One region of the Polaromonas sp. JS666 genome, then DNA from elsewhere that is predicted to be linked to it. Evidence: predicted binding sites of a transcription regulator. Region 1 holds the regulator's gene; the other holds the start of a gene.
What was found. Region 1 encodes FNR, which switches genes on or off when oxygen is low (the NO sensors DNR and NnrR bind a similar motif). Its sites were predicted from a motif close to TTGATNNNNATCAA; they were not measured.
Positions count from the first base shown of each region.

Region 2: BPRO_RS11055 (universal stress protein) is a predicted target of FNR. The motif match lies at 2,181-2,194, and genes of this name have one in related genera.

Region 1 covers NC_007948.1:1,210,973-1,215,163, forward strand. Annotated here, with positions in the region: gene BPRO_RS05770 (universal stress protein) at 108-947, shown strand; gene BPRO_RS05775 (response regulator) at 1,147-1,536, shown strand; gene fnr (fumarate/nitrate reduction transcriptional regulator Fnr) at 1,562-2,386, shown strand; gene BPRO_RS05785 (DnaJ C-terminal domain-containing protein) at 2,400-3,314, shown strand; gene BPRO_RS05790 (chaperone modulator CbpM) at 3,311-3,661, shown strand; gene BPRO_RS05795 (hypothetical protein) at 3,736-4,191, shown strand, end outside.
Region 2 covers NC_007948.1:2,314,831-2,319,021, reverse strand. Annotated here, with positions in the region: gene merA (mercury(II) reductase) at 1-85, shown strand, start outside; partial or broken gene merD (mercury resistance co-regulator MerD) at 103-467, shown strand; gene merE (broad-spectrum mercury transporter MerE) at 464-700, shown strand; gene BPRO_RS29555 (hypothetical protein) at 798-977, shown strand; gene BPRO_RS29550 (hypothetical protein) at 1,073-1,222, shown strand; partial or broken gene BPRO_RS11065 (ISAzo13 family transposase) at 1,389-1,595, opposite strand; partial or broken gene BPRO_RS30900 (IS110 family transposase) at 1,595-1,987, shown strand; gene BPRO_RS11055 (universal stress protein) at 2,308-2,730, shown strand; gene BPRO_RS11050 (putative Na+/H+ antiporter) at 2,882-4,132, shown strand; gene arsH (arsenical resistance protein ArsH) at 4,164-4,191, opposite strand, start outside.

The DNA.
Region 1 (4,191 bases):
CGGCCCCTGTCTCCCGGCCAGATGAGATTGGGTTGATGATTGTCAAGGGGTGGGGGAGCCCGGCGGATTAACGTAGACGGACTGCAATCTCTCGATGGAGTGCTTCCATGAAATCCTCCCTGATGCAAATACTGGTTCACTTTGATGCATCACGGCGCGCTGCGCCTCGCCTGGAGTTCGCACGCCAGCTTGCGCGGCGGCACGGTGCCGCGGTGGCCGCGCTCTATGCGGTCACACCCAGCTTCGTGATGCCGCCATTTGCGCCCACCATCGGCCCCGGTGTCGCCGTCACCTTGCGCGAGCTTGACGACGAGCGGCTGGCCGGGGCGCGCGCCACCTTCGATCGTGCGCTGGCCTCGACCGGCGTACCGGTCTCCTGGGGCGAAGTGATCGACTACCCTGTGACGGGTGCCTTCGCCCAGCAGGCGCTGTATGCCGACCTGCTGGTGTTGGGCCAGCACGACCCTTCGGATATCGAGTCCTCGGACGTGCCGCCCGATTTCGCGGAAACCGCGATGGCGATCAGCGGCAGGCCGGCCCTGATCCTGCCCTACGCCGTGGTGCCGCCGACGGTCGGCGAGACGGTGGTGATTGCCTGGAAGACGACGCGCGAGGCGGCGCGTGCTGTCACCGCAGCCATGCCCCTGCTGCAGAGTGCGCAGCGTGTTCATGTGGTCAACTGGTCAGCCGATGAGCCTGTCGTCGGTGGCGTTTCGCTGGATCTGGCTGGCTATTTGAAGCGCCATGGCGTTGAGGCGACCTGGCACCGCCAGGGGGATGAGCCGGAAAGGCTGGGCGAGTTGCTGTTGTCAAGCGCCTTCGACCTGGAAGCCGACCTGCTGGTGATGGGCTGCTACGGCCATAGCCGGGCGCGCGAGTGGCTGCTGGGCGGCACCTCGCGGGCGGTTTTGCAGTCCATGACCCTGCCGGTGCTGATGGCGCACTGACCGCCAGCGCAACCCGCCCTTGGGTCACAGGGTTCCGGATGGCCACTCTGGGAACCCGGATTTGGGGAAAGCGTGCTTGGCACTCGGACGATTCCTAGGCGGTCTCGGTGCTGTGGATGCCGCTGATCCGGATTATTCCGAGGGGTGGATTCAGCTATCACCGATATCGCAACGATAGGCGCGCGCGCATAGTGGCTGTATGTCTGATCTCCAAGTTCCCGTCAGGGTTTTTCTGGCCGACGACTCGGCCCTGATCCGCAGTCGTGTGGCCGCGATGCTCGGCGTCAATGAGATGACCATCGTCGGTCAGGCTGAGACGCCGCAGGGATCAATCGACGGCATTCTGGCCACGGCGCCCGATGTGGTGGTGCTCGACGTCCAGCTGGACGGTGGTTCGGGCCTGCAGGTATTGCGCGCCGTGCGTCAGGCCGCGCCCGAAATCGCTTTCGTCGTCTTCAGCAACAACGCGGGCCCGGCCTACCGCAAGCGCTACCTGCGGGAGGGCGCTGCCCGCTTCCTCGACAAAAGCACCGAATCCGATCAACTTGCCCAGGCTGTTGCGAGAGCATCGCAACACCCTGCGCATTGACGGCCGTCTCATCAAGGGGAAAATCATGTCAACCGCCACACTCATACGCACACAGGAGCGCACACAAGAGCGTACGCAGGAAACACCCGCCAGCGACCTGCGGGTCATTCCGATTCGACAGGCCATGGGGGATGCGCAGGTCGCGCCTTTGGGGACACCCTGCTCCAGCTGCCACCTGTGCGATCTGTGCCTGCCCTGCGGCATGACAGACGGCGACGTGGAGTGCCTGGACAGCCTGACGTTCGGGCGTCGCAAGGTCAAGGCCGGCCAGACGCTCTTTGACGAGGGCGACCACTTTCAATTCATGTATGCCGTGCGCAGCGGCACCTTCAAGTCCAGCCTGATGCTGGCCGACGGCCGCGAGCAGATCAGTGGCTTCCACATGGCCGGTGAGCTGATTGGCCTGGACGGCGTGGCCTATGGCAAGCATGCCAGCACCGCTACGGCGCTGGAGGATACCGAGGTCTGCGTCATTCCCTATGCGCAACTGACCCGGCTGGCCACCGGCAACGCCAGCATGCAGAACATGGTCAGTCGCCTGATGAGCCGCGAGATCATCCGGGAACACAGCCTGATGCTGTTGCTGGGCAGCATGAACGCCGAGGAACGGCTGGCGGCGTTTCTGCTGAACCTGTCGCAGCGCCTGAAGGCCCGCGGCTACTCGGCCAGCGAATTTCACCTGAGGATGACGCGCGCCGAAATCGGTAGCTACCTGGGCATGAAACTGGAAACCGTCAGCCGCACATTCTCGGCCTTCCAGCAGCAGGGTTTGCTTGAAGTCGACAAGCGCCACATCCGCATCGTCAACCTGGACGGCCTGACGCGGGTCTTCGAGATGCACCTGCACTGAAGGCTGCATCGGTATGAAATACAAGGACTATTACGCCGCGCTGGGTGTGCCACGGGACGCCGACACCGAACAGATCAAGAAGGCCTACCGCAAGCTGGCGCGCCAGCACCACCCGGACGTCTCCAAGGCGCCCGATACCGAAGCCCGGTTCAAGGAGGTGGCCGAGGCCTACGCGACGCTGAAGGACCCCGAGAAGCGCGCCGCGTACGACGAGCTCGGTCGCCGCCCGGCCGGTGAAGAGTTTGCGCCGCCACCGCAGTGGAGCCATGAGTACGCCTCGGACGGGCAGTCGTTCGAGGACATCGACCTGGCCGACCTGCTGGCCGCGCTGGGCCGCGGGCACCGTGGTTCGCGGCACGGCCCGGTGCCCATGCATGGGCGCGACTATGAGACGGTCGTGCGCATCAGCCTGGAAGAGGCGCACCGGGGCACCCGGCTCAACCTGGATCTGGCGCACGAGGCGGGCGGCTCGCGTACCCTGGAAGTCACCATTCCGCCGGGGGTGAGTGAAGGCCAGAAGCTGCGCTTGCGCGGCAAGGGTGGCAAGGGCAGCCATGGCGGCGCCGACGGCGATATCTATTTGCACATTACGCTGGTACCGCATCCGGTGTTTCGCGCCGACCACCACGACCTGTACTTCGATCTGGCGCTTGCGCCGTGGGAGGCGGCGCTGGGCGCTGACGTGGAAGTGCCCACGCTGGACGAGCCGGTGATGCTCACGGTGCCGCCGGGCACGCGCTCGGGGCGCAAGCTGCGCCTGCGCGGGCGCGGCCTGGCCAACGGCCGCAGCGGGCGCGGTCATCTGTATGCCGTCACGCATGTTGACGTGCCCGCCACCCTGACCGGGCGGGAGCGCGAGCTGTTCCAGGAACTGGCGCGCACCTCGCACTTCAACCCACGCCGTCGTGGTCAAGGAGAACCGACATGAAACCACAGCCGCTTGAATACACCTGGCTGGACGCCCGCGAAACCGTGACCGTCTCCGACTTGTCCCGGGCCTGCGGTCTGAGCGCGGCCGAACTTGACGAACTGGTGGAATACGGCGCGCTGCAGCCGCTGGAGCAGCACCGGGCGGAGCGCCTCTTCAGCGCCGAATACGTCATGCCGCTGCGCAGCGTCGGCAGGCTGCGACTGGACTTCGACCTGGACCTGTTTACCGTGGCGCTGCTCTTCGGTTACCTCAATCGCATTGAGGCGCTGGAGCGCCAGGTGCAGTCGCTGCAGGCCCAGTTGCCCGGGTATGAGCTGTCCACCGGGGAGGGCGCAGACACATGAGATTGAGCCGGGCCGGCCTGTCGCCACCCGGGGCTGTTGCTTGTTCACCTTGACTTTCACGATTGGAGTTAACCATGTCATCTCTTCATCAAACCGTACTGGGCATCGCCCTGGCTGCAGCCGCCATGGGCTCCTGGGCCCAAACCGCCGCGGAACACGCGCAGCATCACCCGATTGTTGTCGCGGCTGGCCAGCCTCCGGCCGGGCAGGCAGGTCCTGCCCCCGGGCCAGCCAGTGCCGATCGCATGGCCGCCATGGACCGCCAGATGAAAGTCATGCGCGAGATGCGCGAAAAAATGGCCAACGCCAAGACGCCGGAAGAGCGCAATGCGCTGATGGCCGAGCACATGAAAACCATGCAGGATGGCATGGCGATGATGAACATGATGGGCGGCCCAGGCATGGGCCCCATGGGCGGCATGCAGGGCGGCAAACCCATGACGGGCACCATGAACGAGCGCCAGCAGATGATGGAAAAGCGCATGGACATGATGCAGTCCATGATGCAGATGATGATGGATCGCCAGCCC
Region 2 (4,191 bases), 1.1 Mb from region 1:
ATACTTGACGATGGTCGAGGGGCTGAAGCTCGCGGCACAGACCTTCAGCAAGGACGTAACGCAGCTTTCCTGCTGCGCCGGATGAAGAAAAGAAGGTGTTCGATGAACGCCTGCACGGTGTCCCATCTGGCCCTGGATGCCGGTGTGAGTGTGCATGTCGTGCGCGACTACATGCTGCGTGGGTTGTTGCGGCCTGTGGACCGCACCGCAGGCGGCTACGGCTTGCTCGATGCGGATGCTTTGCAGCGGCTGTGCTTCGTGCGGGCCGCTTTCGAAGCAGACATCGGCCTCGACACGCTAACGCGGCTGCGTCGGGCGCTGGATGCCGCAGACGGCGATGAAGCGCTGGCGTATCTTACTGATCTGCGCCAGCTCGTGGAGCGCCGGCGTCAGGCGCAGCAGGCTTGGAAGCGCAGCTGGCCTGTCAGCTAACCGAACTGGCACGCGATACGGAGATTTCGCCATGAGCAGTCCTGAGCGTATTCCCGTTGAGACACGCAAGCCACTTTCTGGCTACCTGTGGGGTGCGCTTGCCGTGTTGACCTGCCCCTGTCATCTACCCGTTCTCGCCGCCGTGCTGGCCGGAACGACCGCTGGTGCTTTCATAGGGGAGCACTGGGTTGTTGCAGCCATTGCGCTGACCGGCTTATTCGGCCTTTCAGTGGCACGACTGCTGCGGGCCTTCAAGGGAAGATCGTGACCGTTTCCCAGCCAGCCGGATGAACAGCGACGCAACTGGTGCAGGCGGTCGAGACAGGACAGTTTGAGCTTCACTGCCAGCCTGGAGGAGTGCCACCATGATCACGGCCAACCCTCGTATTCGTTCCATGGTGCGGGTTGGTTACAAGGAGGTCAAAAAAAATACCTCTGCAAATTTTGCCCTGGCCCGTAACCGGCGGGCGCTTTCAAGCGAATTTCTGTTTAGAGCGTCTCACTCGCAATTGCACAAAAAGCGGCCAACTTTGCTGGTTCCTTGAGCGTCGCGGTTGCCTTTGCTGCTCTGCAGGGCTCGCCGTCCTGGTTCCCGGCGAATTCCGCACTCCCTTATCCCTGGAATCGCAAGGAGACTTTCATGAGCAAGCTCGCATCGATTGCCCTCGTGGTCGTGGTTCTTATTTCTGCCGGCTGTTCTTCCATAGGCATGGGCGGAAAGACCACAACTTCCTCTGGCGATATGTCGCAACTGGAACAGGTTTCACACTACAAAGGAGGACGCCTGTAGCGGGCCGTGACGACTCGATGCCGGAGGCACTACCACAATCCGCCTCCTGCCTGCCCATCGGCATCGGTGACCGCCTTGCCGTCCTTTTCCATCCTTTAGCAAATTTCTAGCGGATTGAAGCCCGGCGAGTTCAGGGGTAAGGAGTCGCGGCAAAATAAGTTGACTATTATTTTTTCCAGAGCGGCAGCAACGTGTAGTTCCAGTCACCATGGAAGTTGGCGCGCTTGAGATTCAACGCGGCCAACTCGGCGTCGGTGACGCTGATGCCTGTAGGGTAATGGCCCGTGTCGAGTTCGGCGCGAATTTTCAGTCCGGCCTGGGTGGTCGTGTTGGCGATCAACTGAACGATCACCTCGTGACTGACCAACGGTTGCCAGCCGGCCGGCGATGCGCTTCGTCACGGTGAAGTCGGTCGAGCAACAGGATATACAGGCGGTCCATTGCGTGCGTACGCGAGCTGCTGGTCCAGCAGCGCACCGCGCTCAGTCAGTTCAGGGCTTGCCGGGGAAGCGAGGCGTGACGATTGCCAAGTCACCAGAGGCTTTCAAGCGTGCTGCGCCGCAGATTCTGGCCAATTGCGAAGGCAAGGTGACCAGCGTTTGCCAAGCCATGCTCTTGGAGTTGGTGCAGCAGATTCAGGAATTGGAACAACGCGTCAAGCGCGCTGAAGGCTGGATCAAAGCGTTCATGAAACGCTCGGCCCTGTGCAAGAAGATCTCCGCAATCGACGGCGTTGAGCCCATCTCCGCCACAGCGATGGTGTCCCTCGGGATCAAGCCGCCAATTTGCTGAGGACTGGGTGTGCAAATCTCATCGAGGCTGCGGGCGTGTGTGCACTTGCTCATTAGCAAGCCGTATACATGCATGCAAACTGTTTCCAGTCACCAAAAAAATCTTGCAAAAGGTGTCGGGGCCATACATACACGAAAGGCCGTGCTTGGCCTCAGTATGAATTGATTTGATCTGCACCAAATAGAGAACTTGCACGGTCGCAGTATCCTTCGCAGGAACAGCTTGGCAATGGTGCGGCTTGTGCGATGCGCGCGCCGACATGCGGGTTCAGCGAGAACCTTTTGGAAAATAGCATGCAAAAAATACTTATTCCTTTTGATGGCTCTCCCAATGCATTGCGCGCAGTGCGCTATGCAGCCACAGCGGTGCAAGAAAAATCCACCCTGGAACTTGAACTGCTGCACGTGCTTGATCCCATGTCACTCAGATCCCACGCCACCTTGACCAACATAGAGGTCAATGACCTGTATGCGAGTGAGGCGGATCAGGTGCTTCAGCCGGCACGACAGATTCTCGACCAAGCTGGTATTCCCTATCAGGCACACTACCGCGTTGGCGCGGCCGCCAGCGAAATCGCAGCGCAAGTGCGTGAAACACGCTGTGATGGGGTAGTCATGGGGACACGCGGCATGGGACCGATCGCCAACGTCATGATCGGCTCTGTCGCCACTCGCGTCGTGCACTTGGTCGAGGTGCCAGTTATCCTGATCAAGTAGGTGCCTTGCTTCATCAGAAGCATATTGCGCAACCTTACTGATCGCCGCGTCCACAATCGGTGGACCAGATTTCCTTGGCTGAGGAGCCTCTTGTGCAGCCGCGTCTAGAAGGCTGATTCGCCCCGTATGATTGGCTCCGAGGTCAATCACTATGCCAAATATCGACATCATCGGAGCCATTCTCTTTGCATTCGCGTTGGTCCACACCTTCTCGACAAAGTTATTTGAGCGGCTGGCACACCGCCACCCTCGCCATGCTGGCCTATTCCATCTGCTCGGTGAAGTGGAGGTCGTCTTCGGCTTCTGGGCCGTCGTGCTCATCACCGTTATGGCTCTCGTGGTCGGAGGTTCACAAGCCATCGAGTACGCCGAGTCCCGGCAGTACACCGAACCTTTGTTTGTGTTCGTCATCATGGTGGTGGCTGCATCACGGCCAGTTGTGGAAGTCATCAAGGCGTTGGTGGCCTCTTTCGCCAGGTTCGCACCGGTTCGAACCGTCGTCGCTCAAGTCTGGCTTTGCCTGGCTCTGGTGCCCCTGATCGGCTCCTTGATTACCGAGCCAGCGGCAATGACGCTTGCTGCGCTGATGCTCGGCTCCCTGGTGTTCCGCGCCGGCATTCCGGAGTGGTTAAAGTACGCCGCACTCGGGGTCTTGTTCGTAAACATCTCCGTGGGCGGCACCTTGACCTCCTTCGCTGCACCCCCTGTTCTCATGGTGGCCGCCACCTGGAACTGGGACAGTGCCTTTATGGTGACACACTTCGGCTGGAAGGCCGTCATCGCTGTCGTTATCAACGCCACGGCTGTTACGCTGGTGCTGCGTCGGCATCTTGATGATGCTGAGCCAGCATCGCCCGAAGACCGTGAGCGGCGCATTCCAGCCCTCGTCAGCGCGATTCACCTGGCATTCCTCGCGACCGTCGTGGCGTTCGCCCACCACCCGGTGATATTCCTCGGCCTGTTCCTGCTCTTCCTCGGTTTCACGCAGGCCTATTCCCGCTACCAGACGCCCCTCATCCTGAAGGAGGCTTTACTCGTGGGTTTCTTCCTTGCCGGTCTGGTGGTGCTCGGGGGCATGCAGCAGTGGTGGCTGCAGCCCATCGTGTCCGGCCTGGAGCCAACCGCCCTGTTCTTTGGCGCCCTCGGTCTGACCGCCATCACAGACAACGCTGCACTAACCTATCTGGGGTCGCTGATTGAAGGCATGAGTGATTCGGCCAAGTACATGCTGGTTGCCGGTGCCGTCGCGGGCGGAGGTCTGACCGTGATTGCGAACGCTCCCAACCCGGCCGGCATTGCCTTGCTCAAGCAGGGCTTTAACGATGAATCCATCGGCGCCGGCGGGCTATTGCTCGGTGCGCTGCTGCCAACCATCATCGCGGCAGCGATGTTGTTGCTGTAGGGAAATAGTTTTTTCGCACTCCCGGGGAAGCTCAGAGTCCACTTAGCGCGCGCTGGTTG